Regions from separate parts of the Photobacterium damselae subsp. damselae genome, predicted to be linked through region 3. Evidence: predicted binding sites of a transcription regulator. Region 3 holds the regulator's gene; each other region holds the start of a gene.
The links. The regulator CRP, encoded in region 3, controls carbon source genes, mostly activating them, when cyclic AMP is high. The targets are predictions, from matches to a motif close to TGTGANNNNNNTCACA.
Positions count from the first base shown of each region.

Region 1: the regulator CRP is predicted to act here: its motif matches at 7,978-7,993, upstream of WAX86_RS06225 (NupC/NupG family nucleoside CNT transporter).
Region 2: the regulator CRP is predicted to act here: its motif matches at 1,647-1,662, upstream of recB (exodeoxyribonuclease V subunit beta).

Region 1 covers NZ_CP146970.1:1,373,982-1,384,711, forward strand. Annotated here, with positions in the region: gene uhpB (signal transduction histidine-protein kinase/phosphatase UhpB) at 1-58, shown strand, start outside; gene WAX86_RS06190 (MFS transporter) at 74-1,405, shown strand; gene WAX86_RS06195 (sigma-70 family RNA polymerase sigma factor) at 1,660-2,508, shown strand; gene WAX86_RS06200 (DUF2982 domain-containing protein) at 2,505-3,164, opposite strand; gene WAX86_RS06205 (hypothetical protein) at 3,465-3,866, shown strand; gene WAX86_RS06210 (hypothetical protein) at 4,064-4,369, shown strand; gene WAX86_RS06215 (amino acid aminotransferase) at 4,419-5,609, opposite strand; gene WAX86_RS06220 (enoyl-CoA hydratase/isomerase family protein) at 5,753-6,511, opposite strand; gene WAX86_RS06225 (NupC/NupG family nucleoside CNT transporter) at 6,707-7,906, opposite strand; gene WAX86_RS06230 (EAL domain-containing protein) at 8,205-10,271, opposite strand; gene WAX86_RS06235 (GGDEF domain-containing protein) at 10,268-10,730, opposite strand, start outside.
Region 2 covers NZ_CP146970.1:2,681,766-2,692,495, forward strand. Annotated here, with positions in the region: gene recB (exodeoxyribonuclease V subunit beta) at 1-1,531, opposite strand, end outside; gene recC (exodeoxyribonuclease V subunit gamma) at 1,825-5,280, opposite strand; gene WAX86_RS12095 (TDT family transporter) at 5,482-6,468, opposite strand; gene WAX86_RS12100 (LysR substrate-binding domain-containing protein) at 6,622-7,509, shown strand; gene WAX86_RS12105 (DNA-3-methyladenine glycosylase I) at 7,506-8,195, opposite strand; gene WAX86_RS12110 (YebG family protein) at 8,277-8,579, shown strand; gene dapD (2,3,4,5-tetrahydropyridine-2,6-dicarboxylate N-succinyltransferase) at 8,915-9,946, shown strand; gene gadC (putative glutamine/gamma-aminobutyrate antiporter GadC) at 10,493-10,730, shown strand, end outside.
Region 3 covers NZ_CP146970.1:3,026,798-3,037,527, reverse strand. Annotated here, with positions in the region: gene WAX86_RS13965 (ExeM/NucH family extracellular endonuclease) at 1-832, shown strand, start outside; gene WAX86_RS13960 (aminodeoxychorismate/anthranilate synthase component II) at 932-1,516, shown strand; gene WAX86_RS13955 (aspartate aminotransferase family protein) at 1,861-3,081, shown strand; gene astA (arginine N-succinyltransferase) at 3,186-4,205, shown strand; gene astD (succinylglutamate-semialdehyde dehydrogenase) at 4,216-5,679, shown strand; gene WAX86_RS13940 (DUF1338 domain-containing protein) at 5,710-6,516, shown strand; gene WAX86_RS13935 (hypothetical protein) at 6,618-6,800, opposite strand; gene crp (cAMP-activated global transcriptional regulator CRP) at 6,958-7,590, opposite strand; gene WAX86_RS13925 (OsmC family protein) at 7,977-8,381, shown strand; gene WAX86_RS13920 (phosphoribulokinase) at 8,431-9,300, opposite strand; gene WAX86_RS13915 (YheU family protein) at 9,434-9,649, opposite strand; gene WAX86_RS13910 (hydrolase) at 9,690-10,691, opposite strand.

The sequences.
Region 1 (10,730 bases), 1.6 Mb from region 3:
ATATTCTGAGCAAATTAAAAGTGGAACCCAACTGCATGTCCGTTTGCCACAAATCTAATTCTTGAGAAGCGCTATGTTTGGATTTTTACGATCTCATTACCCATCAACCATGATAGAAGACAAAACAGAAATTGATCAGAAGTATCATTATTGGCGCTTCCACATCATGGTCTCTATGTATATCGGTTATGCTGGATTTTATTTTTCGCGCAAAACATTTAATTACGCGATGCCAGCGATGATGGCTGACCTTGGGCTCGATAAAGCTGATATTGGCCTTATAGGAACACTCTTTTATATTACCTACGGATGCTCAAAGTTTTTCTCTGGCATTATCTCAGACCGATCGAATCCTCGTTATTTTATGGGGCTTGGACTGATCGCAACAGGCATTATTAATATCGTTTTTGGCCTTTCGAGCTCGTTGTATATGCTAGCCATATTGTGGGTGCTTAATGCGTGGTTCCAAGGGTGGGGGTGGCCATCGTGTTCAAAATTATTGACGACTTGGTACTCTCGTTCTGAGCGCGGATTTTGGTGGGCTCTGTGGAATACCGCTCATAACGTTGGTGGTGCGTTAATCCCTTTAGTTGTTGGTTATTTAACTCTGCATTTTGGTTGGCGGTACGGCTTTATGCTGCCGGGTATTATTGCGGTAGTGATTGGCCTTTTCATCTGCTGGCGATTACGTGATAAGCCTGTAACCTTAGGTCTTCCTTCCGTTGGCCGATGGCGAAAAGATCACTTAGAAATTGCTCAGGAGAATGAAGGTTTAGGCTTGAGCAGTCGCGATATATTGCATAAATATGTGATTAAAAATAAATATATCTGGTTGTTGGCATTCAGTTATGTCTTAGTTTATATCGTTCGAACGGGTATTAATGACTGGGGTAATCTCTATTTAACAGAGCAGTTTCACTACAGTTTGATTTCAGCTAATGGCGCGATCTCTCTGTTTGAAATTGGGGGATTTGTGGGTTCTTTAGTCGCAGGGTGGGGATCGGATAAACTATTTGGCGGAAACCGCGGCCCGATGAATCTGATTTTTGCCATCGGAATTTTTCTTTCTGTAGCCGCTCTTTGGTTGATGCCGTTTAAAAGTTATGTTCTGCAATCGGCATGTTTTTTTGCTATCGGTTTCTTTATTTTTGGTCCTCAGATGCTTATAGGAATGGCTGCTGCCGAGTGTTCGCACAAAAATTCTGCAGGTGCAGCCACAGGTTTTGTTGGCTTATTTGCTTATATGGGAGCTGCGCTATCTGGTTATCCATTGGCTATAGTCGTTGAACATTATCATTGGACAGGATTCTTTACTGTACTTGCAGCAGTGTCTGCTGTTATAGGTTTGTTGCTATTACCATTTTTAAAAGCACAATCTGTAGCGATTACTCAAAAGATAATTTGACAAAAATGTTAAATTTAACGTTTTTGACGTGATCTCTTCTTTATATGCTAAGAATCACATTTTTTTGACGCTTTTGGGTCGTTTTTTACTGATTTATCAAGTTTTAACTATAATTTATTTTATTCAGAAGGTTTTTATTCAGTGAAAAATGAAATATTTGGTGAATAAGTGATAAATGGTTGTTATCTGTTTATTTTCTTCTATGGATACGATACAAAATAGTAACAATATGGATGTTATGGTTTTGTAGAAAAATGGATATTCAATCAGTAACGGGTATTTACCTAAAACAATTACGATCGCGAGCTTTACTTACTAAAGAAGAAGAAATTGAATTAAGTATTAAAGTTCAGGTAGGCGATCAAAAAGCACGTGCAAAGCTTATTGAAAGCAATTTACGTTTAGTCGTCAGCATTGCTAAAAAGATGCAGCATCGAGGTTTAGATCTTGATGATTTAATCAATGAAGGAAATATTGGTTTGATCACCGCTGTCGAAAAATTTAATCCGGACTACGGTTATCGCTTTTCTACTTATGCAACGTGGTGGATTAAGCAGGCAATGGATCGTGCTATTCATAATCACTCTCGTGAAGTACGCTTACCTGTTCATATCTCAAAAGAACTATGCACTATTTATTCAACATTTAAAGAAATGTCGACCAAATCAGAGCAAGTTACGATTGATCAAGTTTCAGCTTTAACAGGCAGTCCCAAAGAAGAAATTGAAAAAATATTGAAGTATGAACGACGTTATTCTTCACTAGATGACCAGTTTGAGGAAGGTGCCAAATTTTCTGAGATTATTCCTGATAATAGTAAATTAGATCACACAGAACTGTTAAATGAAGAAGATCAAGCAGAAGTATTGGCGATATTATTATCTGAGTTAAAACCGCGCGATCGTGAAATTATCGCTCGTCGATTTGGCTTATTTGGTTATGAACCGCATACTCTTCAAGAAGTGGCTACTGCTGTAAACTTAACGCGTGAGCGTGTTCGTCAGTTACAGATTATAGCTCAGCAGCGACTGGCAACAAAAATGAGAGACCGAAATATTACGCTAGAGAGTATGTTGGTAGAGGAAGCGATAGCTTTTGCTTAAGCTGCGGCCATATAACGTCTTATTAAGCCAATAAATTCATCGATAGGGCGATCGACCAGATCGTCAGAAATGAAAAAGTCATACCCTAAATACTCGCGATTGTAACGCATTCTATTGGCAAGCGTCGCGAGTAATCCTGTTAATTCTTTACCATCCTCCATGATGTACACACTATCATCAAATAAGATATCTTCCAGTTCGTGTTGCGGAGATTGAATTTGTTTATAGGCAATAAGCAGAAGATCCCGTTGTTCTGTCATAATTTTACTCGCAGTTCTTAAACAAATACTGTTAAGAAATTGGTCGTAATTTTTCAATCTAATTCCTATCCAAGGGATCTTATGATGCCACCCTTGAGTTTCGATTGTGGCGATACCTACAGCCTGCACATTGTTCCATTGAATCAACCAACCTCCTGTATGGCTATGAAATTGCATATGCATAAAGGTTAATGAAAAAATAACAGAGGGAGAGCGTGTGAGGCTATAGAGTGCAATGAGAGTAAAAATAGCTAAAAAGATCAGAGCAATAAGGCTGATGTTTATTCCTGGAACAAAGTATATCAAGGCACTAAATGCAATAATTAATGCAACCGCAATGATCGTCATGTGTGAATATGAAGAAAGCTTCGGTGAACAGATATAAGTTGTTCTCATCTATATGCCTCTTTTCATTGTCTTACGTATATTAATAATTTTGGAAGAACAATAGACGTTTGGCAAAGAGTTGCTTCAATTTGTAATGGTTAATATTTGCTCAGTATTGTGCCTTGGTATGTATATCAACAAAGTAAAAATCTGAGAAATATGCATCAATATTTAAGATAAGTTGCCTTTTTTTGCTCTATATTTGAGCAGTTACTAGCATTCCCCTGACATACTTGATATAAAACGCGCCTTGATTTTACCCGCTGGTTCAGTGGTGACTGAAAGTAGTGCAACGGAGTAGGAAATTTAATGAGAATCTCTCACAAACGTAAAGTTCAGCTTAAACTGCAAAAACGCATCCAAGCAACGGTAGTAGCAGATACAGTATCTGTAAAAGAAGCGCCAAAAGCCGATGTGAAAAAAGCAGCGCCAGCGGCAAAAACTGTAGAGAAAAAAGATTCTGCGAAAGTTGAAGTAGCAAAGTCTGAAGTCGTAACATCAGTAAACTTAACGCCAAAGCAGCAACAAGTTTTGGATATTGTGAAAGCAAATACTGATGGTATCAACCCTAAAGGTATTGGTCTTGAAGCTGGTCAAGAGGACAGTAAAGCCGCATCTTGGGCAACTGGCGCACTAAAGAAGCTAGTTGAAGAAAACCTTGTTGAGCGCATCCAGCTGTCAGGAAATAAAGTGCTATACAAAGCCGCTTAATTTTCTGTTCACCCGCTTCCATATCTAGGGGCGGGTATCTCTCTTATCTTTTTCTTCGCTTATCTCTAAGCAATTCAATTCATATCACTTTGATTCTTTCGACTATTATCTTATTTTGTTTAGGAAAATCTCTCTGTTTTCGACTATAAATTATAGATAGTTAACAAAAAGATGAGCTCATTTATGGGGGCTACCGAATGACAATGGTAAGTGCAAGAGAGTTTGCTGATTGGTTAAGGCATCGATTTTCCGAAGAAGAGGTCGGGGTCAGCTTAACGCGTGAAGACATTAATATGTTAACGGGTAGGCAAAATTTCACACTAGGTTTTATTAACGATATCCACTACGAATTAATGCGTCATGGCATGGCCTTTGTGACGGATACTCATCGAGAAAAATTCTATTTAGTGCCAATATCAGATAGGCCATGGAAAGAGCATTTAGAGCGACAGTTTGAAAGAGAGTTGTTTTGTAATGTGTTGCCGTTAGATAAATCAGGATAGACGCTACTTAAAAGTAAACGACTATCCTCATTATTATAATTAACTACCGCTATAAAACAGCCGCAATACCTTGACACAATGGCATCATATTCGCCTTTGTCATTCCTGCCACACTAATACGGCCTGAACCAACAATATAAATACCAAACTCATCTTTTAAGCGCTGCACTTGCTCTTTGTTAAGGCCAGAGAAAGAGAACATGCCGTTTTGTTGTTCAATAAAACTAAAGTCGCGGTCAATGCCAAGAGACTTTAATGTGTCAACAAATAGAGTACGCATTTCTTGAATACGATCTCTCATCTCTGCCACTTCTTGTTCCCATTCAGCACGTAATTCTGGGTCATTTAGAATCACCGTTACAATAGCAGCACCATGGGCTGGTGGATTCGAATAAATAACGCGTGCAATAGATTTAACTTGGCTAAAAGCGACTTCTGCTTCTTGGGCATTTTTCGCAACAAGCGTAAAGGCACCAACTCGTTCGTTATACAGACCAAAGTTCTTAGAGAAAGAGCTCGCAATGAGTAGTTCATCCAATTGCTCGGCAAAAAGACGAAGGCCTTGAGCATCTTCTTCTACACCTGAAGCAAAGCCTTGGTAGGCAAAATCAAACATAGGTAGCAATTGCTTCTCTTTGCAAAGATCGGCCAGTTGTTGCCACTGTTCTGCTGTTGGATCAATACCGGTTGGGTTATGGCAGCAGCCGTGGAATAGAACGATATCACCTGCTTTCGCTTGGTTTAAGTCTGCAAGGGTTGCAGGAAAATCAATATCTTTCGTTTCAGGGTTATAGTATGTGTATGTTTTGATTTCTAAACCTGCAGCACCAAATACACCATGATGATTAGCCCATGTCGGATTACTGATCCATACTGTTACATCACCTAATTGGCGTTTAATAAACTCAGCACCCACTCGAAGTGCGCCAGTACCACCAGGAGCTTGAGCCGTTTTAGTTCGTTTATCTGCAATAAGCTTTGCATCTGCTCCAAACAGCAATTGTTGTACAGCTAGACCGTATTCTGGAGTACCAGGAATGCTGAGGTAAGATTTGGTGGTTTCTTTGTCTAGAAGGATAGCTTCTGCTTTCTTAACGGTAGCAAGAACAGGTGTTTGGCCTTGTTCATTTTTATAAATACCTACGCCAAGATTAATTTTCTCAACACGAGGGTCATTTTTGAATTCTTCAGTTAAACCAAGAATAGGATCAGCTGGTGCTGCAGAAATTTTTTCAAACATCAGTATCTTCCATGCAAAAAGTAAAAAGGTCGTTTTCCTTTATACCTCTATACATGGAAGATTGACAAGATTTTGCAACAAATTATCTTGATAAATATTTCTTATTGGTCTTTTTTGTGATTATTTTGTAACGACACACTCTCTTATCTTCGACTTTTCTCGATAAATTTCTCAATTCGTGCTTGAGCATCGGGTTGTTGAATAAGCTGAAAGATTAAATCATTTTCCTGTTTGATGGTTTCTTCAAGGTTATGATATTGAATATCTTTTAACATTCTCTTGGAGTGAGTTATCGCATTGATAGAGAGGTGCTGCAATTGTCCTGCAATCTCATAGCTGTGTTTGATCGGTTTAGCTGATATTGCATTAACAAATCCAAGCTCATGTGCTTCATTTGCAGTCATTTTTTCACTAAATAGTAACATCGCTCGCGCTTTTCTGGTACCGACGAGCTTTTCTAGCACCGTACTGGCCCCAAATTCAGGGCAAAGACCTAATGCGGTAAAAGGGGTTTGAAAATAGCTGTGCGAACTTGCGACAACATAATCACAATATTGCAGTAGAGTTGTTCCAATCCCGATTGCTGGCCCTGTGACAGCGGCAATAATGGGTTTAGAGCAATTGATAAAATTAAACATAAAGCTTTCGATATCAAGGCGATGTTTTTGAATCTCTTGCTCTGAGCAGTGCCCAATCGTTTGAAAGTCAAACATATCATTACCACTACAAAAGAAATCACTACTTGAAGTTAAAATAATAATCTTAACTTCTGGGTTGTTCGTTAGCTCTATAAAGTGTCTACCTAGTTCTTGATACATATTGAGCGTGAGTGCGTTATAGGTTTGCGGCCTATCTAGGGTTAATTGTGCAATTCCATTGTCTATTGATAATTGAATATCCATATTTATTGCCTCATAAAAAACAGAGCAGCAGCATTGTAGAGATTTTAGGTTGTCTATAAGTGTAGATGGATTTATTTGGTTAGATAGAGGATATGAAGGATTTGAGGTATAGAGCACATGGTTTGGGGAGTTTAAATAATAAAAAAGCGCGCTTATAAAAAAGCACGCTTTGGAAGATAGGAAAGTTGCTGATAATTACGCTAGTACTAAGCTTGCAATCATTGCAGATAGGATACTAACTAATGTTGAACCGTACAGTAGACGAAGACCGAAACGAGCCACCATATTACCTTTTTCTTCGTTTACCCCTTTAACCGCACCAGCGATGATACCGATAGAGCTAAAGTTTGCAAAAGAAACTAGGAAGATAGAGATAGTACCAATTGTGTGGGCTGATAATTGAGAAGCCACTTTTTGTAGCGACATCATGGCCACAAACTCGTTAGACACTAACTTAGTTGCCATAATACTACCTGCTTGTAGTGCTTCGTGGGCCGGAATACCTAAGATCCAAGCAACAGGGTAGAATAGGTAACCAATCATATCTTGGAAACTAATACCAAAGGCATGGCTACATAGTTGGTTAATCATAGTGATGATAGCAATAAAGCCAATTAGCATCGCTGCTACAATTACTGCTACTTTAAAACCTGTTAGGATGTATTCACCTAACATTTCAAAGAAAGTAAGTTTTTTCTCTTCTTCTTCATCAACTACCATCATGTCATCAAAGTCAATTTCGGCTTCGTGATCGTATGGGTTAATAACCGAAAGAATGATGAAGGTACTGAACATGTTAAGAATCAGTGCTGCAACAACGTATTTAGGCTCAATTAATTTCATATATGAACCAACAATGGACATAGATACAGTCGACATCGCTGTTGCTGCTAACGTATACATACGGCGCTCAGACATTTTACCTAAGATATCTTTATAGGTAATAAAGTTTTCTGATTGACCAACCATTAATGCGCTGATTGCGTTAAAAGATTCCAGTTTACCCATGCCGTTAATCTTAGAAAGGATAAAACCGATAAAACGGATAACAACTGGAAGGATTTTTGTATGTTGTAAGATACCAATTAAAGCAGAGATAAAAACAATAGGCATCAACACTTGAAGGAAGAAATCAAATTGACTGTCGTTGATTAGGCCACCAAAGACGAAATTCGTACCTTCTGCTGCATAACTCATTAAGTGGTCAAAGCCATCTGCTAATGTAGTAACAAACCCTGTGCCGACGGATGAGTTTAAAAGGAAATAAGCTAGACCAATTTCAATGACTAATAATTGGACAATATAACGAAGTTTAATACTCTTTCGATCTTTACTTGCTAATAAGGCTAGTGCGGCAACCACAACTAAGCCAAGGACAAAATGTAAGTAGTGCATTGAAAATTGCTCTCATTAAGCGATATGTATCATGTTATGACTGCATGTTGAGTTATTGGCGCACAGAATAAAGTGATTGCTATCGCAAAATCAAATCAAATTATCGTTATAAAACATTGTTTTAATCTTTTCTGTTGAGAGATTTGCCGCTAAAGGAATGCATTTTATTATGAAAATTTACGCAATAGATATTATTGAGATTTAATATTCTTAATTATAAATGAATGTGATTTCATAGTTATTGAGGGGAAAACAAGCACCTTGTAAATCTAAGATGCTTGTTTTTTAGGCAGAGATACTAAAATAGTGCAGGCTTGTGAATCAGATATCCTTGAAGATAATCAATATTTAATTGTTCTAATATCTCTCTTTCTTCAAGTGTTTCCACACATTCAGCGACAACTTTAATATTACGCATTGATGAAATCTTACATACATTTTCAATAATGAGTTGTTTCATTAAATCTTGATCGCAAAAACGGACTAATGAGCCGTCAACTTTTACAATATCGATAGGTAAGTTAAATAACTTTTCATAAGTTGCATGCCCTTTGCCAAAATCATCAAGGGCAATTTTTACGCCTATGGACTTTAGTAGATTAAGATTATCAACTAACGCTGTAACATCTTCAATTTCTCCTGTTTCAACTAATTCAATACAGATTTTATCAGGTGAAATTTCTAAAACTTCCAATTGGTTTATGAAATAATTGATGGATCTTGTTGAGCATAAAAAGTCAGGTGAAAAATTAATTGATGCATATTGATAGTCAGATTCTGGCAGCTCTTTTATATGATTAAGGGCCTTTCTGCTAACTTTTTGTTCTAAAGCTTCAAGGCGGTTTAAACGCTTGGCAAAGGTAAATACGCGTTCAGGGTTTAAAAAGTTTTTGTTAAAATTAAAACGTGATAATACCTCAAAGCAGCGTTCTTCTCCTTGAGTAGAGCAATAATTTTGATAAGCAATATTGATCTGCTTGTCATCGATATAGCTTAGAAATGAGATATAATCATTAATCTCATTATTGTCACAGTTGATAAGCTTTTGTTCCGATAAGGGATCTGCCAATTTTGAATTAATATGTAAATGATTAATCACAACTTTTAGGCGAGTATAGTTTTCACAGCGCATATAAAATACTTTACCCAGTTTGTAATTAATATTGTGCTGTTCCAAAGTATCATTCACTATGTCACTAAATGATTTTAGCTTTGATAGCGCTCGACTATTATCATCTAATAAAATGACCAAAGATGATAAGTCGTAAAGAAGATAAGCAGATTCATAAAGACTTGTCTTTTCTTTAAGCAATTTTGCTATCATAATGATAATTGTTTCTCGCTTTTTTATCGGAAACTTAAATAAGCTTTGAAGATCAATCGCTGCAATTAAAAAATCTGTTTTGTTTTGACTGTCTGATTCTAGCTTTTGATACGTACCGAGAGAACTGCAAGTATCAACGAAAACATGTTTTTTATGATCTTTAATTTCTTTTTTCAAGCTGACTTTAAAATCAAGTATGATAAAAACAATGATTGCCATCATATAGAAAATAGTTAATTTATTGTTTATAAAGTTAATATCGTTACTATTAATATAACAACTGCTTAATAGTATAAAATAACTTATATTTATTAATATAATTTGACAAATAACAGGTATCACAACCACAGCTACAATTAATAGTGGCATTAATAAGATATAAGCCATATAGCTAATAGGTTGTAATACACCCAAAAGCATAACAAGGATGATAAAGCCAATTAATATTGTTTTTATTAATAAATTTTTCTTTATTTCAGAAATATCATCAATTATATATTCTTTTAGAGTTTTATTATTATAAATAAGTAAGAATAAGGTTCCGACTAAAGGTGACAATAATAAAATGCTGATTGAATCTGCAAGGAATAAATTTAGTGTAAAATCAAAACGGAAAGAGTCCGGTGTAAATATTATTAACGTTAAAGATGATAGTGCTGGAAATAGGAAAACAAAGAATCCGAAAATCAACTTTGTCGAGTGATTATGGTATCTAACCCATTTAATAAATGATAGTGATAGAATTAATGTAATTGTTAATATTAATGTATAAACATAAGCTGCACCGCTATCAATATATTTAAAGAAAGTATAGTAACAAAGTAAACTAGCAAAAGTTCCCATTATCGCCGAACTACCAAGTAGGTACACTAATGCAACCATAACACCTGATGGTAGAGAAAATTGCTGAATAGATGTAATGTTACTGTATGAAAAACCAGAAACTTCGAAGCTTCCCAGTACGAGAAAAAACGACAGTACTACATAACCTAATTTTTGTAAGTTGGTCTCTTGTCTAACAGATAAAAAGTACTTGATCATACAATGGTTACTCGGTTTCTTCCATTATGTTTAGATTCGTATAAAGCAGCATCGGCTCGTCTGTAAGATTCAGTAAAGGTAGTATCTTGCTCACATAATCCACCAATAGATATGGTTACATCTAATCCACAAATAGGATCTCTACTGATTAAGTTACGTATATATTCCGCACGAGAGTAAAGGGATAAACAATCCATAGAATTAAATATGATAATGAACTCTTCACCGCCCCAACGGATAGCGATATCTTTTTGTCTAATATTGTCAAGAATCCTTTTGGCAACGTAATGTATAATATCATCACCTTTTTTATGCCCATAGGTATCATTGATCTGTTTAAAATTGTCGATATCAATAATTAACATCGAGAAATTATCTAATTTATTGAGTTTATTTTCATAAAAATCTCGACGGTAGAATCCTGTCATTTTATCTCTTTGCAAAAAGTGCGTTTTATTT
Region 2 (10,730 bases), 350 kb from region 3:
TAGAGCTATGATTTACAGCAGCAAATGGAATATCGCTATCATAAATAAAGGGTCTATCTGGTGTTGCAAAAATAGTGTTCACCGCCGCGATCATATCGGCACTGGAACGCCAGTTCGTCGCCAATGTGTAATGAGCACTAACCTGACGACGAGCTTGAATATAGGTAAAAATATCGGCACCACGAAACGCATAAATTGCCTGTTTCGGATCACCAATCATAAACAGACCAGATGGTCCCCTTGCTGCATCACTGTCAGAACCCTCAGATAAATTCTCATCTTCTACAAGAGAGCTATGGCCATAAACCGTATTAAAAATATAGTATTGCAATGGATCCGTATCTTGGAATTCATCGATCATGGCAACTGGATATAACGTCCGGATTCGCTGTGCTAATGTGGATGCTGAAGCGTTATCATTGGCTTGCAGAGCTGCGGCTAATTGGGTTAAGAGATCATCAAAAGAGAGCCATCCTTTGCGCAATTTCGCTTCTGCTAACAGTTCGCGGCACGACGTAATTGCATCAGCTAAAACAGGGTCTTTAATATTCGGTGGATTTTGTAATAGCTCCCCAATAGCTCGAAATGCTTCATGCTCTGGCACTTCACCTTTGCTGGTTTTTTCACGCAATACCGTTTGATCAAATTTCTCTAACGATTTCGGTAATTGATAACCGTAAGTCGCACTTTGTGCCCATTCACCTACCTCTGCTAATGCCTTTGGTAAACTGGTTTTGGTATAGCTACGTTTATTAACCCCAGAATTGGCAATCAGATCATGAAAATCCCCTTCGCCCTCACGCCACAATTTTTTAATGTGCTCAATTCGACGAATATTTTCTTGATGTACATTTTCTAAATTATCACTCAGCGTTGGAGCCACAATCTTAACCGGCGCTCCAGATAAAAATGGATTGATCTCTTTTAATAACGCCTGTGGAGTTTGCCAAAAGCTACGAATCTCTCCAGCTAAAGAGCGTGAAAGAGGATAGAACTGACGACGCCAATAGTCAGCCACTACCTGTGCTCGTAGTTGACTCTCTTCAGTGACAAACTCATTGGTAAATAGACTGCCCGACTCAAAGGCATTTTGTGTCAACATTCGTTGACAGAAACCGTGAATGGTATAGATCGCAGCCTCATCCATCTGACGTTCTGCTTGCAATAAGGTAGCTGCAGCCGCTTTATGATCAGCAATATCTTCTAATAAAGGAGCAATTACAGGGTCTGAACTGTTTCCGCGAGCAAACGCAATACGAGCATCATGAATACGACGACGAATACGGTCGCGCAGCTCAGCCGTTGCCGCTTCGGTGAAAGTTACCACCAAAATTTGATCGACCGTCAACGGATAAGGAAATCGACTCTGCTCATCACCGTGGCCCAACAGTAAGCGCAAATATAAGCTGGCAATGGTAAAGGTTTTTCCTGTACCTGCTGAGGCTTCAATTAAGCGACTACCATGTAGAGGAAAGCTCATTGGATGGAGCACTTGCGGCTCTATAGTGGTTAATAGATTGTCTGGCGTCATGACGTATGCTCTAAATTAGGAGATCAAATCGATGCTAAAAATTCGCAGCGAAAAATAAATCAGTTTTGTGATCAATAGCTTATAACGTTAAATTGATAGAATAAGCCAAGCAAGATGAGAGATCTTTCACGGTTTACAATCGTGCTATTGCGTACTATTCGCGGCACGAAATCAAGGTCACCTCTGGACCTGTGGCCGTACGGCGAACACCCTACATCAATAATGATTTGCCGGCGGCCACCCTACATTCAACTCCAATCTTACTTGCTTATCCCCTTGGTTATATGGCTGTTTTATTTAACTTCACTCAATTGTGAAATAGCAGGCTTTAACAGTTTCTCCGCCATTTCATACACTTCTTGAGCAAGTTCTTGTGACCATTCAGGCCATACACGGGCGATATAATGGTTGATCCCTTCACCATCAAACATATAGCCACCGTTAAACCCTTCTGCCATTTTATTAAATATTTTCTCAATGCTGGCTTCGTCAGTTAACCAATTTCCTTGCTTATCTCGCCCCGCTTCAAGTCCAGCTAATATTGTGCGAGGGAAATACGGCAACGGTTGTACAAGTCCTTGGAAATAGTGCTCTAACAAAGCTTCAAGTTGCGGCATTGCGACTTCACGAGAGAGTGGATTAAAAACCAGATGCTGATCGACACCGATCAAATGCGTTGACTTTTCGATCCCTGCACAAGCTAAACAAAGGTGCTCGATCCAACCACTTAAAATATCGTTGCTGCGGATCTTACCAGGGCGATAGCGAATTAATCCTTGTTGATAATATTGCTTTAACCACCCTTGAAGTTGCACTTGTCGCCCTGCTATTGATACCAATAGATTCACTTCTACATCAGGTTGCTCATGATCCATCAACTGAACCACTTTCTCTGCTAATTGCTCTATCTGCGCTCGCTCTTCCAATAAGGTTAATTGGCCAAACTCAGCTAACGGTAAGCCACCAGCAGCATTTTGATAAGCAGTAAAGCGTTCAAACAATTGGTCTTTAGTCAGTTGCCCTTGAGAAACTTGGGTCATTACTTGATGATTTAAAAATTCACTTAATAAAGCTTCACGTACCTGATAACGTCCTAACCCATCTAAAGAGAACGGCTCATCATCAGCTAATGCACCTTGGCTTGGGTCAAAGAAGACTTTTAACCTGCGATTAAAGAAATATTGCACTGGTAAGCGCCAAAAACGCACTAACTCCGATAGCTCAAGTAGTTGAGGTATATGCGGTGTCACCAATTCGGGTTCCAGTGGTTGCTGATAAAAGTGAGAGGTTATTATCTGCTCACGATTTGCAGCGGGTAACCACTCAGCAGCAAAGCTTGGTTGCTCCCCTAAAAAGGCTTGAGGGCTAAACGGTGTAAGTGGATGCGTATAAATACGTGATTTAACTAAGCGCTCTGCGGAATCATCAGCAGTTAAGGCTTCATCACCTTCTAAACAGTAACCTTGACCGCAATATTCAAGTAACTCACTAACCAAAACTGATGGCATTTTTTCACTATTATCTTGAATTGAACGGCCCACATAGCTGATATAAAGCTTCTGCTGCGCCGATTGAATCGCTTCTAAAAATAGGTAACGGTCATCATCACGACGAGAACGATCCCCAGCTCTATGATCATGACTCATTAAATCAAAACCTTCAGGCGCAATAGAGCGTGGGTAAACACCATCATTCATCCCAAGTAGACACACCACTTTAAAAGGGATTGAACGCATTGGCATCAAGGTACAGAAATTCACTTGTCCGGCAAGAAAACGTTGACTAACTCGCTCACCAGATAACTTACCCATTAAATAATCGCGCATTACAACGGGGGTGATCTTTTCACCAAATCCCGCATCATCAAGCTGTTGTTCAAGTTGCTGCAATTTATCACGGATAAGATGAAGAACTCGCTCACCTTCTAACTCAACGCTAAAGAAATCATCCAACAACTGATTAAGTATTAAGGTCCACTCGGTAACACCTTGCTCTTGAGCTAACTGCATCCGGTAATGCATTAACTTTTCAATAAACAAGCCTAATTGTCCTGCAAGAACCGCATCCATTCCTTGTACTTCATCATAGGCCAGTGTGCCTTGATAAAGCCCTAATTCTTGCGGCATTGCATAACCTAATAGCATGCGTTGCAAACCAAAAAGCCACGTATTTTGTTGCTGTTTCGGTAAAGAGAACTCACAAGCGGTACTGTCGTCCAATCCCCAACGAATTCCGACTTCTTCAATCCATTGTTTAATCTGCTCAAAGCTATCGGCATTAAAACCAAAACGAGCCATTACAGCGGGAACTTCAAGTAGTTCTAACAATTCAGAAGCTTGGCAACGACTTTCCGGCAAGGCAATAAGTTTTAAAAACGCCAGTAGTATCGGGTTTTCTTGGTCAGCACTGCGGTCAGAAATAGAAAATGGAATATAGCGATCGCCTGGAGCATTACCAAATACGGCCTGAATATACGGACTGTAGTTATTGATATCTGCCACCATCACCACGATATCGCGAGGCGTCAAACTTGGGTCCTGCTCCAACATAGCCAAAATATTATCGTGTAATACTTCAACTTCACGCATTGCAGAATGACAAGCGTGAATGGTCAAAGAGTGATCTTGGCTATTAATTGCAAGTTTATGGTGACTGTTTTCAGTTAGATGATCTTGAATACGATCTTCAAGATTTAAAATATCAGCCTGAATGGCATGGAGCAGTGAGTCATGCTCAATATCAACAAAGGCTTCAACGTCAAACGCTTCCAGTTCTGACATAAGATATAAGTTATCTCGTCCCAACTTACCTAACGAGGCCAACAAAGTATTGCCAACCGATGCTTCTTGGGTTTCATCAAAGACATTGTCATCCACCGAGCCTTTTAATGGGCTAACTTGAGCACCTAGCTCACTGTGTTCCCCTTGAACCTGTAATTGCTGACGGTGTTTGGCCGCCAAGCGTGCAATATATTTACGATCGCGAACATCGCCCCAGTAATGACGACAAGGATTAGTAAACATCAGATGAACATCAATGTGTTTGCCAAGTGCTGCTAATGCGTCCAAATAACGTGGCGGTAATGCAGAAATACCAAAGACAAAAAGACGCTTTGGTAAGCCTTGCGGTAATGCTGTACCCGTTTGACTGTAATTCTCTAAGGTCTCAATAAAATGTTGGTACAAGTTAGCACGGTGATATGGCGACTGCCCCAAGCTTAAGGTGTGATCGTACAGAGCTTGCCACAATAAGGGTTGCCACGGATGATCTGCACAAATCTCAGGGTCTATCTCGCCCCCTTCCCAAGCTTGAATCCATTCTGGGCGATATACCAAATATTGGTCAAAGATATCGGCTATCTTTTCAGCCAATTGATAACGCTTTTGTCCTTGCGCATCTTGTTCTAAGTAGCGTTGTAGTGGCTCAAATTCTGGTCGTTCAAGTTGATCAGGAAGAATTTGCATTAACTTCCAAGTCATGGACTCTTTGTTAAAAGCACTGCGTTTAGGTACATCACTCAAGACTTGGGTAAACATATCCCAAATAAATGTCGCAGGTAGCGGAAAAGTAATATTGGCAGCAATACCCATAGACTGAGCCAGCTCTAATTTTAACCACTGAGACATACCTGGGCTTTGCACTAAGATTTGCTCTGGTGTGAAAGGATTATCGAGCGGATCGAGGCGAATAAGCTCAACGAGGAGGGATTTTAGCAAATCTAACTGGTTAGAGTGATAAATGGTAAACACACAGAATTCTCAATCGCTTGAAGACAATAAATAAATTGTCTACCAAGCCATCGAGAGTGTAAACCTATCTTATGTATATCGGCTCAAAATTTAGAACGAAAAAAGGCCCAAGTTACCTTGGGCCAACACACTAAATCTTTACAACATTCTAATTGGTATTACCCGGTACACAGTGTGCAACCCAATCAGATGCTATCGCCATTAAAGATTCTGTGGGCTGTTTGGACAGCGAGTAAATAAACGTGATAATGGGCGGTAGAACATTTTGTAACGAAGAGCCACATAACCTACCACAACAGTTGCCACGTAAAGTTCAATTGTTGCAAGAGTATGAACCTGATTTACATATTGTTCTGCAAAGCCGTAATGAGTCATCCAAGCCGCTGTTTTAAATAGTGCAGTAGAACCAATAACCATAGGGAAGGTAAAGGCTGCGTAACCTGGGCTAAACTCTAAACGCATTAAGCGGATGAACGCTAAGTAAATAATAAATGTCATCAGAACTGCAATACCACCAAGTAGGGCAATAATTACAGGTGATGGCGTTTGACATACAGTTAAGTAACCAGCCAAAGAGAGACTTGCAGGTGCTGCTAAGATTGCAATAGTTGGTTTTGCAGCATCAGGTACTTCATGACTGAAAATAAGGCGGTAAATCATAATTGGTAACATGATTGCGTAAGCGACCATACCAAAAATTAATAGACCTTCCGCTAATGGACGTAGTGCACCACCAGGGAAAGCAACGTCCGCCACAATAATACCAACTGGTGGTACGAACCAACTTGGAACCATGTGGTGTAATTCAAATTCAATAACACGGTGGTAGGTAAATAAAGTTAGGAATACAAGATGTAAAATTACCGCAAAGAGCCAAATCGCTTGAGCTAGTACCGGAAAGTACATACCCACAGCCTTTGACACCACCATTAATGCCATTGCAAAAGTAGGAACAACACTACCTACAACATGATGACGTAAATCACCCAACAATAGATTAGGATGAAGAACGAACTTAACAACGAGAATGGCTAATAATACCGCCGCAATCGATGCACCAATAATCTGTCCAGTGCCGTGTAATGAGGCACCATTTTCCCAACACCAACCAAGGCTACCAATCCCTAGTGCCAAACCAGCCATTGGCGTTGGCGCTCCTGCAACTTTTCTTTTAGTAGCTTGAATCATTTTTTTCTCTCCACTTCTATTTCTAGAAGGTATTCTTAATTTGCGATAGCTGTTATTTCTTGGAATAGGTGTAGTGTATTAGGTTTGTATGATTTATCATAATTGAATATATTTAAATATAGATTCAATTAATGTGAACATTTGACTATGAGAATGAATATAGCCCTTAAGCAACTGAATGTCTTTGTGACCGTTGCCCAAGAAAGAACCATCACAGCCGCAGCTGAAAAGCTATTTTTATCTAAACCCGCCGTCAGCATGGCATTATCAGAATTGGAAAAACAGCTCGATCATAAATTGTTTGATCGTAATAACAACCGATTGATTATTAATGAACAAGGAAAGCGCTTACTGCCTCTTGCGGATGAGCTACTTGCCCGATCTCATGCCATTGAGCAGCTCTTTGATCAAGATAGCGTCGTTACAGGAAAAATTCGTATCGGTTCTAGTGACACCGTTGGTAACCAGGTAACGCCTTTTCTTCTTCGCGATTTTCGCCAACATACCGACCATAAAGAACAATCCTTATTTATTTCCAATACCGCGCAAATCTGTCAAAAATTATGTGAATTTGAACTGGATGTAGGCTTGGTCGAAGGTAACGTACAAGATCCAGAGCTAGAAGTTATCCCGTGGCTAGAAGATGAAATGGTGATAGCTTGCCATCCAAATCATCCCCTAGCGCAACAAGATCATGTGACATTAGCGGATCTAGAAAATTATGACTGGGTATTACGCGAAACCGGATCTGGTACCCGTGAATTTTTCTTAAATCGAGTGGCACCAAGGCTGAATAAATGGCGTCCAGCTTTTGAGCTCAATACAACGGAAGCGATCATCAATTGCATTGCCGCTGATCTAGGCATTACCTGCATTTCAAAGCGTGCGGTTAAATACGCCGAGATGGATTATCGGGTTCATACGCTTTCACTTCCATTGGATATGCATCGCCAATATTGGCTACTGTTCCATAAAGAAAAATATCAAAGCCCACTGCTTACATTATTTATCGATTTTTGTAAGCAGTGGCAACAGCCTTAAAATACATGATTATCGCCGCAACTAAACGAAATAATCTGGCTTACTTGACACATTGGTCGGCCAGATTCTTGTTGCCAATCATTAAATGCTTTTTGAGTCGCTTTTAATGATTTTAGTGATGATTTTCCACCTTCAATCACCCCTATATTACGTAAATAAGCTTCAACATCTTGGCTAATAATAAAAGTATCTTTTCCCATGGTTCGCAGCGCATAAGGCCCTGTATTTCCACCTAGTCGAGCCCCTTTTTTCTTAAGGTATTGCCACAACCCAATAATATCTTCACAAGGCCAATCAGCAACCATCTGAGCGAAAGAACCATATTCAACTGCAGCTCGATGAATCATGTCAGCATTAGCAGGAATGGTCATCACCTTACCCAAATGACGAATAATCGCCGGATCCGTGGCTTTTCTTTCCCACATTTCATCAGGTACTAACAACATCTTTTCAATGTTAAAGCCAAAGAAAACATCTTCAAAATTTGGCCATTTATTACGAACAACTTGCCAGGTCATTCCCGATTGAAAAATACGTAATGTAAATGTCGCTAACCAGCGGTCATCCGTTATAAGAGCCAACTCTTGCTGACTTTTAGGAACGACTAATAATTTTTCAAGAGCTTGTATCCCCCCTTTTCGCTCTGCTGCACGATCGTATATTTGATTAAATTTTTCTCTTACCATCACAGAAACTCGCTTATCACTGGACGAACCGTTTAGGGTACTGTATAAACAACCAGTTTATCACTTTGGGAGAGGATGACCATGGCAGTTATCGTCAAATATGTTGTTGAGCGAAACGGAGAAGAGAAAATGACTTTCACCTCTAAGTCAGAAGCCGACGCATACGACAAAATGCTTGATATGGCAGATGAGATGTTTGAGCTGTTAAGCACAAGCGACCTGTTTGCCGAAGATGAAGCAAAACAAGAAGAGCTATCATTGTTCTTAGCACAAAAGCGCGAAGAAGTACTTGTTGCTCTTGGTGCTAAAAAAGCAAAACCAGCAGCCAAGAAAAAGGCAACAAAGCCAGAACTTGTTGCTGATGAACAAGAAGAAGCAGCTTAATTCTGTTTTGCGAAGCCTCCTACTAGGGAGGTTTCTTTTTCGCTCACCTTTTTACCTCAACCATCCTCACTTCTTTTATCTTGCAACAATCTAAGCGACTCAGCCCTTTTATCCCAGTTTAACATGCTGCTATTGGTAAGTTTTGCGTCAATATTTCATGATTTTAAACGGATTCTGATATCTAACCTTGCTATCTGTTTCGAACTGCTTTTATGATGGGAGCATCTTACTCATTGAAAAAACCAATGGGTTAATCGATTTTTATCAGCTGACCCTAATTCACTTTTATGGTTTTATGTCAGCTGTATTTATTTTGACACGGAGAACCAAGAATCATGGCTCGCTTTTCTCTTGCCCTAGGCACTGCAACTAAAAACCGCGATGGAAAAATCATTGAAGCTTACTTCCCAACGCCAATCCTAAACCCATCGGATGCATTGGTAGATGAGATTGCAGCCGTTGTTACTTACAAAGAAGGTAATCAAGCTGTTGAAGTAACCTCTGAGCAATGTGTCGCGCTTGCCTCTATTTTTGCTGCTCATGATCAAGCAGAAAGTGCACTATTTGCATCTAAAGCGGTAAATTCAGCTCAACCGCTTGTTTTAGTGATTCTTGCTAATGATGAAACACCGGTTTCTGTGGCTGAAGCATTTTTAAAACTGCAACTTATTTCTCACCGTTTAGTAAAACCTCATGGTCTAGTATTAGATGGTATTTTTGGTCTACTTCATAATATTGCATGGACCAACAAAGGTGCGATCGACCTACCTGAGCTTGCAGAACGTCAAATGGAAGCTCGTTTAAATGGCGAAACCATTATTGTCGATTGTGTGGATAAATTCCCTAAAATGGTTGATTACGTTGTCCCAACAGGCGTTCGTATTGCTGATACATCACGTGTACGTCTTGGTGCACATGTTGGTGAAGGCACAACCGTTATGCACGAAGGCTTTATTAACTTCAACGCAGGTACGACTGGCGTAAGCATGGTAGAAGGTCGTATTTCTGCTGGTGTGGTTGTTGGCAATGGTTCAGATATTGGTGGTGGTGCATCTATTATGGGTACCCTATCTGGCGGTGGTAAAGTGGTTGTCTCTATTGGTGAGAACAGCTTACTAGGTGCTAACGCAGGTCTTGGTTTCCCAATGGGCGATCGTTGTACTATCGAATCAGGCCTATACGTAACAGCAGGCTCAAAAGTTCAGATGCTCGATGCTTCTGGAAAGCCGGTAGAAGTCGTTAAAGCTCGCGATCTAGCGGGTAAACCAGACCTTCTATTCCGTCGTAACTCAATGACAGGCCAAATCGAATGTTTAACGAACAAAACTGCGATTGAGCTAAACAGCGAACTGCATAAGAACAACTAATCACTTATTCTCATTGTGATTAGACTGTGATTTGCATAAATGCCGCATAATATTTGCGGCATTTTTATATTCATTCGCTATATTTGAGCACATAAATGCGTCCATTTAGCCCTCTACTTTTAATGCATATTTTTTGCATAATCCATTAATTTATGCAATTTCAATAAAAGCTTAAATCTACTAGCAAATTTAATTCCAACTCTTCACAAAATACCTTATTAGCAATTCTGTGATCCCTATCTCATACCACGTAAATATTCTATTTATCACAATAGAACAATTTACAGGCTAAATAAATCAACAATAAAACATAAGAAAAACAACATAAGATCATGCTAAATGCAAATAAGATCAAATATGGAATGTTATATAACCATATTGAGCATACCTTATACAAAACCATGGTGCTACTTTTTGTCCACTGTTCAATTTAACTAAAAATTCATTCGGTTAAATAACATAACATTCGAAAAAAAGGGAAAGTTGACTTCAAGCAGTACTGTGGAGCCGCTTTGTTTAGCGCACTATGTATAAGGGTTTTAAATTATGGCAAATTTAAACTCAGCGAATAAAAAAGGGATCAGTATCTTTGCCCTTGCGATGTTGAATATTGTCGCTGTGGTAAGTTTACGTGGATTACCAGCCGAAGCTGAATATGGTTTAAGTTCGATCTTCTACTATATTTTTGCAGCAGTGGTATTCCTCGTTCCGGTATCTCTTGTTGCCGCTGAATTAGCAACTGGTTGGTCAGAAAAAGGCGGTGTTTTCCGCTGGGTTGGTGAGG
Region 3 (10,730 bases):
GGTTAATGGCGAGTTTGATTCTGATCCTGCTGATCTACAAGGGCGTTGTAATGCATTTCGAGTCTCAGCCGCTCAAGTACTGGCTAATTCGCTAAAGAAAGTAAAAGGTGACTTGCTTGTGATTGGTGATATGAACTCTTATGGTATGGAAGATCCTATCCGAGTTCTTACCAATTATAAGCCAAATCAAGCACAGCGTAAGATCATGACCGCCTCAGGTACCTCAATTGCGGGTGTTCCGTATCAAGCTGTCGGACAAGAAGTAGGTAAGGGGTTAGGGCTGAAAAACTTGGCGACCCAATGGCATGGTAAAGACAGTTACTCTTATAGCTTTGGTGGCGAGCTAGGGAGTTTAGATCACGCTTTAGCCAATAAATCACTGGCCAAAAAAGTGGTGGGTATTGAAGATTGGCACATTAACTCAGTAGAAAATGCTTTGTTTGAGTATTCTCGCAAATACAGTGGTGAATTGGCTAAATCAGAAGGCCCATACTCAGCGTCTGACCACGATCCCGTTATTATCAGTCTGCGTTATAAAATGAAACAACCCGGCTTTAATCTCACTATTCACAATCGCAGCGAGCAGCCGATTTATCCGGTATTTGACCGCTGGTATTGGGATAGCACTAAGCCATGGTTATTCGGAGGAGACTCGCGTCACTATGACGAACAAGACAGTTTCTTAACATGGATGGGGATCTCAACGGGTGATAAGGTGCGCTTAAGTGTGCTGGCATACGGTGTGTATGAAGTCCCATGCGGTTATAGTCCATTAAAACTGACTGGTAAGTTAACCGCAGTGTATAACGGCGATCATTGCCGAATTAAATAGATAAAAAAGACAGTAAAAACATGAGGCAAGTTCAATTGGGCTTGCCTTTCTTATTTGCAAAGGCACAATAAGTCGACTTTGTTGTAAGAGCCTATAACCATGCTACTGATTATCGATAACTACGATTCGTTTACTTATAATTTGTACCAATACTTTTGCCAATTGGGTGCAGAAGTCAAAGTGGTAAGAAACGATGAGATCGATATAGCGGGTATTGAAGCCTTAAATCCCACTCATTTGGTGATCTCTCCCGGCCCTTGTACTCCTAATGAGGCTGGAATATCATTGGCTGCTATCCAACATTTTGCCGGAAAGTTACCGATACTCGGTGTGTGTTTAGGTCATCAAGCGATGGCACAAGCATTTGGTGCTACGATTGTTCGGGCTAAACAGGCGATGCATGGTAAAACCTCACCTATAACTCATACCGACCAAAGTGTGTTTCATGGCTTAAATAACCCTCTAACCGTCACCCGTTATCACTCGTTAGTGGTGCAAGCCGATACGCTTCCAAGTGAGTTTATGGTAACAGCATGGACCACTACCTCAGATGGTAAGCGGGATGAAATTATGGGGATTTGCCACAAAGAGCTGGCTTTAGAAGGGGTTCAATTTCACCCGGAAAGTATTTTGACACAACAAGGCCATCAACTGCTCGCCAATTTTCTTCGTCGTAAGGCGTAACAACAATACTGAGTGATACTGCTTTCACTCATCTAGGGTAGAGACTGAGAAAATAAGGGGCTCAGTCTTTTTGAGCTCGGATCAACATCACATTTGCTGCATTTTCCTTTCTGCATAACCTCTCATCTTTCTATGCAAACCCATCAATAATATCTGCCTATTTATTTGATTTAGTATAAATTTGAATAAAAATACTTCATTGTTTCACTGTTTTGATGCATAACTAAGCATAACGTTTGCGATTAAAGAAACGTTATTGAGATAAAAAGAATATTCTGCGCTTGGAAATGGTTAAAAAAATGTAAATACTAAGGTTAACCCCTTAATCACAAAAGGAAGGTGTGATGATGGCTGAAAACAAAGTACAACGTAATGTGTTCGACCAGGTGATGGTGCCTTGTTACTCACCGATGGCGATGATCCCTGTTCGTGGTGAAGGTTCCCGAGTATGGGATCAAGACGATAAAGAATATATTGATTTTGCCGGTGGTATTGCCGTGAGTTGTCTTGGTCACTGTCATCCTTCTTTAGTTCAGGCTCTGACCGAACAAGCGCAAAAACTGTGGCATTTAAGTAATGTGATGACAAATGAGCCCGCTTTAGAGTTGGCTCAATTATTGGTTGCTAACACGTTTGCCGATAAAGTGTTTTTTGCTAACTCTGGAGCGGAGGCGAATGAAGCTGCGCTCAAATTAGCAAGACGCTATGCTGTGGATCATTTTAATACTGATAAAGACCAAATCATCGCATTTAAACAGGGGTTTCATGGTCGAACCTTCTTCACTGTGACCGTCGGTGGGCAGAGCAGTTACTCCGATGGCTTTGGCCCCAAACCGCAAGCGGTAATCCATCTTCCTTATAATAATCTAGATGCTCTATCGCAAGTTATCTCCGATAAAACCTGTGCCGTTATGATGGAACCTCTACAAGGCGAAGGTGGGATCATTTCACCAGATGCTGAATTTATTCAAGGTGTACGTGAGCTGTGTGATAAACACCAAGCCTTACTTATCTTTGATGAAGTGCAAACGGGTAACGGTCGTACTGGTTCTTTATATGCTTATCAACAACTGGGGGTTACGCCAGATATTTTGGCCACTGCAAAATCATTAGGAGGTGGTTTTCCTATCGGTGCGATGTTAACAACCGAAGCTATCGCCCAGTCAATGAAGGTTGGCACTCACGGTTCGACATATGGTGGTAATCCTCTAGCTTGTGCCGTTGCTAAAGCTGCGATCAGTGAAATTATTAAACCTGAATTGTTAGCTGGCGTGAAAGAGCGTGAGTCATGGTTTAAAAAGGGGCTCGCAGATATCAATCAACGTTATCCTATCTTTCAAGATATTCGAGGACATGGCTTACTGCTTGGCGCTGAATTAGTCCCTGAATGGCATGGCCGAGCTCGAGATATCTTATTGGCAGCCGGTGAGCAAGGGCTACTGGTTTTAGTGGCAGGTCCTAATGTGGTGCGCTTTACTCCCTCTTTAGTGATCAGCAAATTAGAGGTTGAACAAGGATTGGCTCGACTCGAACAAGCCATTGCTCAGCTTTATCAAAATCACTAGCTTAGCCATAATTTGAACGGCTCATATAAGCATGGTTGGCATTGACCATGCTTTGCTAAAGAGCGTCATCTCTGCATACATCAATGAGCATAGGAGGGAATATTATGCTGGTTGTTCGTCCTATATCGGTTCAAGATTTTGAGGCACTAAAATTATGTGCACAAGAGTCTGGTCATGGGTTTACTTCTCTACCTGTTAATGATGAGCTGTTGCAACGTCGAATTGATAATTCAGTACGCAGTTTCAATAAGAGAGTCACCCAACCTTGTAGTGAAGGTTATTTGATGGTGGCAGAAGACAGTGAAACGGGAGAAATCGCTGGGACAACAGGGATTGAGGCGGCCATTGGTTTAGACGTTCCGTTCTATTCTTATCACATCAGCAAAGTGGTGCATTCATCGCGTAAACTCAATGTGCACAATGTGGTGAAAGTACTGACTTTTGGTAATAACTACACAGGAAACAGCGAGCTTTGTACGCTCTTTTTGCGTAATGAGTGGCGCCAAGGTTTGAATGGTCGGCTGTTATCAAAAGCGCGTTTTATGTTGATGGCAGAATATCCTGAACGGTTTTCTGAGGTGGTATTTGCTGAGATGCGAGGTGTTTCTGATGAGCATGGGAACTCACCATTTTGGCACTGGCTTAAAGAACACTTTTTTTCAATAGATTTTACTCAAGCTGATTATTTAACGGGGATTGGTAAGAAAGGGTTTATTGCCGATCTGATGCCCAAACTGCCTATTTATGTCAATTTACTTAGCCCTGAGGCCCAAGCGGTGATAGGCCAAGTTCATCCTCAAACGCTTCCAGCCTTAAAACTTTTAGAACAAGAGGGGTTTTGTAATCGAGGTTATGTCGATATTTTTGATGCAGGACCTACCGTTGAATGTGATGTTCGTAATATTGAATCGGTACGTCACTCGCAACGGGCAAAAGTGAAAATTGGTGAGCCTAGTTTGCGCCGCCAGTATCTTATCAGTAATACCTCATGTAAAGATTTCCGAGCCGTTGCCGCACCTCTATCATTTGATGAGGAAAACCAAACCGTGGTGTTATCTCAGCAAGTTGCTGACGCTTTGCGGGTTACGACAGGAAACAGTATTCGCTTTGTTGCGCTAACTTAAGGAGGCGACAATGAGTCAATGGATTGCAGGACAATGGATAGCAGGGCAGGGAGAGACTCATATTTCTCTCAATCCTTATACTGAACAAGCAATATGGCAAGGAAATGAAGCCACTTACGAGCAAGTTCATCAAGCCATTGAAGCGGCAAGGGTTGCTTGGTTAACATGGCGTAACCGAGACTTTTCTGAGCGACGAGCTTATGTTGAACGCTTTGCTCAATTGATTACCGAACATCAAGAGCAGCTCGCTTACACCATCGCTGAAGAAACTGGTAAGCCGTTATGGGAAACCAAAACTGAAGTCAGTGCAATGGTGGGGAAGGCGGCCATTTCGGTACGAGCTTATCAAGAGAGAACTGGGCTTTCTCGACAACAACAAGGGAACAACACTATGGTGTTACGCCACCGACCTCTTGGTGTAATGGCCGTGTTTGGGCCTTATAACTTTCCCGGTCATCTGCCAAATGGTCATATTATTCCAGCACTTTTAGCTGGCAATACGGTGGTGTTTAAACCTTCAGATCTGACGCCAAAAACCGCAGAAGTCACAATGAAATTATGGCAGCAAGCTGGATTACCTGATGGCGTAATTAACTTAGTTCAAGGTGGCCGAGCAACTGGAGAAGCTCTAGCCCAATCTCCACTGATTGATGGGTTACTTTTTACGGGTAGTGCGCAAACTGGCCATTTACTTCATCAGCAATTAGCGGGACAACCAGAGAAAATGCTCGCGTTGGAGATGGGAGGTAATAACCCACTGATTGTAACTGACTTGTGCAGTGATGATATTAATGCAACCGTTTATACCATAGTGCAGTCAGCATTTTTGAGTGCAGGTCAGCGCTGTACTTGTGCCCGTCGACTGTATCTCCCTATTGGTGATAAAGGTGATGCTTTACTTGAACAACTGGTTAATGTGACCCAACAACTGCATGTTGGTGACCCATTTTCCGCTGAGCAACCTTTTATGGGGCCGCAAATATCAAGTGGGGCTGCAGATAAAATACTATCGGCTCAAGCATATTTAGCCACGTTAGGTGCTGAGGTACTCCTAGCGGCTAAGCGAGGAAAAGGGGCCATTATTACCCCTGCTATTTTGGATGTAACTAAGTTAGTTACGCTTCCAGATGAAGAGTACTTTGGCCCTTTACTGCAAGTGATTCGCTACAGCAGTTTTGAGCAAGCGGTCGAATTGGCCAATCAAACTCGATATGGCTTATCTGCTGGATTGATTTCACTGGATGATGGGCAGTGGGACTACTTTGTTGCCAATATTCGAGCCGGTATTGTTAATCGTAATCGACCATTAACCGGAGCCAGTGGCAGTGCTCCATTTGGTGGGCTTGGTGCCTCTGGCAATTTACGTCCGAGTGCATATTATGCCGCGGATTATTGCGCCTACCCGATGGCCTCCGTTGAAGGGGATGATGTCGAATTGCCTGAGCAGTTACTTCCCGGAATTGTGCTACCTTAAATAGAATCCAAGTGATATCAAGGAGTCGATATGGAGCGAGCCCAATTGTTATTTTCCCAGTTGTGGCAAGATTACATTACCCGGTTATGTCCTTCTGCTGAGAAAGTTCAGCAGTTGCTGACAGAAGATGATCCTCTGATGAACGATCATATTGCTTTGCGCACCTATAACTTGCCTCGTTGCGGGTTAGATCGGGTAGCTGCAGCTTTTATCGCGGTAGGATATGAGCCAAAAGGTCAGTATAAGTTTGAGGAAAAGAAACTGTATGCTGAGCACTTTGAACATCCAAATCCAGTTTTGCCCAAGGTTTTTATTAGTGAGCTCCAGTTAGGGCAGTGTTCTAGCCAATTACAACTGTTGGTACGCAAACTGTTAGACCAAGTTCCCCATGGCTATTTTTCTAACTCAATGTTTTTATCCCAAGGAAGACCGTGGACGTTGAGTTATCAAGAATATCAAATGTTAGCTCAAGAGAGTGAATATGCAGCTTGGGTAGCGGCCCATGGTTTTGGCGCTAATCATTTTACCGTCAGTATTAATCCACTGGAGCAATTTACTGAAGTGGCGGAAGTGAATCATTATCTGACTCACAATGGTTTTGCGATTAACCAAGCTGGTGGCGCAGTAAAAGGTAGTGCTGCATTAATGTTGGAGCAATCTTCAACCATGGCAGATAAAGTTATGGTGGAGTTTAGCGATGGGAAGCAGCTAATACCGGGTGGTTTTTATGAGTTTGCTAAACGATATCCGATGGCAAATGGCGATCTCTTTTCTGGATTTGTAGAAGCTTCAGCCAATCGTATTTTTGAAAGCACTTACCAAAGTAATGAGAATTGATGAGGTATTAGCTTAGGTTGGTAGTATTTGGACGACTGAGTATGATTTAGGTGCGGTGGCGTTTTCCGTACCTAAATCATTTGGACTGAAGTTAATTAATATTAGCGTTCAAGAGGGGTTGCCCAATAAGGCGTTTCTTCGCTAAATGATCGAGCTTGCGGCGGTTGCTGAGAGAGAAGATAGCGACGGGAAGTAAATCCTGTCATTTCTACAGTAGCAGGAAGATCCATAATGATGGCGGTTGCCGGACTCTGTCCATGGTCGGTGAAGCGTTCAATATCCATATATCACACTCAATGCTTAAATTATTGGTTCGCATTAACTGTAGCAAAACTTTTCTTTGCTGCAAGTGAAGAGTCTGTGACAGTGGTGGCTATTTAGGCACAAAAAAACCGCATAGTAGAATATGCGGTTTTTTTTGTATCTCGTGAGCTATAAAGCTTAACGAGTACCGTATACAACGATGGTCTTACCGTGAGCAGAGATTAGATTCTGCTCTTCTAGCATTTTCAGAATACGACCCACTGTTTCACGAGAACAACCAACGATTTGGCCGATTTCTTGACGAGTGATCTTAATCTGCATACCGTCTGGGTGAGTCATTGCATCTGGCTGTTTAGCCAAGTTTAGCAATGTCTGAGCGATGCGACCTGTTACGTCAAGGAATGCAAGGTCACCCACTTTTTGGCTAGTCACTTGTAGACGACGAGCCATTTGCGCTGAAAGACGCATTAAGATATCTGGGTTCACTTGAATTAGTTGGCGGAACTTTTTGAAAGAGATCTCAGCAACTTCACATGGGGTTTTAGCACGAACCCATGCAGTACGCTCTTGACCTTCTTCAAATAAGCCTAGCTCACCAATAAAGTCACCTTGGTTTAGGTAAGACAGGATCATCTCCTTGCCTTCTTCATCCTTGATTAACACCGCAACAGAACCTTTCACAATGTAGTAGAGAGTTTCTGCTTTCTCACCCGCGTGAATCAAAGTGCTCTTTGACGGGTACTTGTGAATGTGGCAATGGGAAAGAAACCACTCAAGAGTTGGATCTGTTTGAGGTTTACCTGGAACCATATTTATAACTTCCTCTGCATTTGTTGCCTAACAACGCATTCCTTTTAAGTCTAAGGGCCAAAGGACTACTCGTTGACAGGGTATTCATATCGCTGCAATTTGCAAGCTTCTTTGAATAGTTACAGAGTGTATCCTTTTTCTTTGGGTTTTTCTTGATATTAATCTAACGGAGTCGCTCATTTTGTACTCATAAGTGTGCACATGATCACACCGTTAGCAGTTAATTATAAATTGCTTAATATTTCATCACAAAACTTTGGTTGAAAGTGTGCTACAAGTCATACTTCATTTTGCGACGCTGGCTTAAATTTAGAGGTTTACACCTGCTGTTTTATCATCAAGAATGAGGTTTAAAACGTATATTCTGTCTGAAAATGGAGTCAAAGATGCAGTCACGAGTGAAATGGGTTGAAGGGATGACGTTCTTAGGTCAATCAAGCTCAGGCCATAGTGTTGTGATGGATGGTAATGGTGGTGATAAAGCGCCAAGTCCAATGGAATTAGTCTTAATGGCAGCAGGTGGTTGCAGTTCTGTTGATGTGGTTGAAGGATTAAAATCAGCAGGACAAAAAATTACAGCTTGTGAGGCTCAAATTTCAGCGACTCGTCGTGAACAAGCGCCTCGTCTTTTTACACAAGCTAACTTACATTTTGTGGTGACAGGCGTTGATCTTGATGAAGCATTAGTCGCTCAAACTGTAGCTAATTCTCTAGAAAAATACTGCTCTGTCTGCTTGATGCTAGGTAAAGGCGTTGAGTTGACTCACTCCTACCAAGTGGTTGCTGCATAAGCTTTGTTATAACTATGGCGAGAATCTTTATCTCGCCATACGGTTTTCTTTAGCCTATTTTTCCTTTTTCGATCAACTGCTGTAATAGTGGTCGCATGATCAATTCCATCGCAAATCCCATTTTACCGCCAGGTACAACTAAGGTGTTATGGCGAGACATAAAGGCACCTTGGATCATTGCCAATAAATAGGGGAAATCGACATTTTTCAGCCCACGGAAACGGATTACAACAAAGCTTTCATCGAGTGTTGGTATGCCTTTGGCGCTAATAGGGTTTGAGGTATCAACCGTGGGGACTCGCTGAAAGTTGATATGGGTTCGAGAAAACTGAGGGGTGATATAATTGAGGTAATCATCCATCGAGCGAACGATAGATTCTGTGACTGCTTCTCGTGAATGGCCGCGATCTCGGGTGTCACGGACTATTTTTTGAATCCACTCTAAATTTACAATGGGCACCATGCCGATCAGTAGATCCACATGCTGAGCAACATTGATATCACCATCAACCACACCGCCATGTAACCCTTCGTAAAACAGGAGATCTGTGTTCTCTGCCAGTTGTTGTTTAGGGGTGAACGTTCCAGGCATTTGATTATAAGGAACCGCCTCATCAAAGGTATGAAGATAACGACGATACTCCCCAGAGCCATCTTCGCCATACTGCTTAAAAAATTGTTCAAGTAGGGGAAAGTCGTTGGCTTGAGGCCCAAAATAACTGATATGTCGACCTTGTTCTTTTGCTTTACGGATTTCGACATCCATTTCAGGACGGGTGAAACGGTGAAAGCTATCACCCTCAAGCCATGCCGCTTTAATGTTCATCATATTAAACATTTTACGAAACGCTTCTGAAGTCGTTGTCGTACCGGCTCCTGATGAACCAGTGACAGCGATAATGGGATGTTTGGCTGACATAAGTTCCCTGCATATCCTTTTGCTATAGTTGGCTATTTATTAACAACATGTTAAGGAATATGCAAGGAGAGGGGCTTTTTTTCGCTGTGATTTGCCACAGCACGCATATAACAGAAGAAATTTATTTTCGCTATCAGCAAAGTTGAGAGCGCAATTTAATATCAACAGTCTCATGAAGCTCAGAAAAAACAATGACCGCTTCACCATGTTCTAATTGTTGACGAACATGAGCCACTTTATCTGCAAGGCTTAACTCTTGTTCGCCATAGTCGGTTCCTTCTCGCAGAACAAAATGTTCAATCAAGTTGGTGAGTGTCTCACTATCAATTTGTTGCCAAGGAATAATCATTACAACTTGCCACTAAAGAAAACATTAGCAGATTATAGTATTAAACCTGACTACCATGCGATGATTGTTTGTTTAAGGCTAATTGCTCCGTAAACCAGACTGGAATTGTTTTTTCTAACCACATTTTAGGTTTTAAGAGACTGCCTGTAACAAAACCAACATGACCACCGTGTTGATATAAGGTGTATTCAATATGCGGTGGTAATGACATGGTTGGAATCACCTCATCGGTCATAAAGGGATCGTCTTTCGCATGGATGAGTCTCAGAGGTGTCGATACTTGAGCAAGATATTGCATGCCACTGCACTGTTGGTAGTAATCATCTGCATTCTGGAACCCATGAAGGGGGGCTGTGACCAAATCATCAAATTGGCGCAGTGACGTTATCTGTTCGGCTTGCTGCTTAGTAACTGGCATTGTATTGCCACCACGTTCAATTTTTCCGATAAGACGCTTTTTTAATGATCCTAACAAATAGCTGCGATAGACCTTAGAAAAACCTTGCTCAATTCTGCCAGCGCATGCTTGTAATTGCAGAGGTGCGGAGACTACCTGAGCGGCGGTAATACCACTATTTTCCCCGGTTTGAGCCAGATAATTTACTAGCATATTTCCGCCCAGAGAAATGCCAACAGCAAGCAGAGGTTGGTTTGGAAAACGGCGCTTTAGATGTTGAATAAAAAAGTGGGCGTCTTCCGTTTCCCCTGAGTGGTAAAAACGGTCTTGGCGATTAAGTTCATGGCTGCAGCCGCGAAAATGCATCATCACCCCAAGCCAACCATGGCGTTTCGCTGCATGCAATAAACCATGGGCGTATGGGCTGCGAATACTGCCTTCTAAACCATGAAATAACACTAAAATGGGCTTATCGGGAGCTATATTATGGGGCGACTCTGTCCATGCGATATCCAGAAAATCCTCATCAGGAGTCTCAATACGTTCCATCTCTGGTGTGAATTGGGGGTTGCGATGGATAAACCGTGGCAATAAGGTTTGCAGGTGTGGATTAGCAAGGCCAAAGGCGGGTGTAAATGTCATCATAAAATCTTATCCTTGATTTCGACGAGCTAATGATAGCAC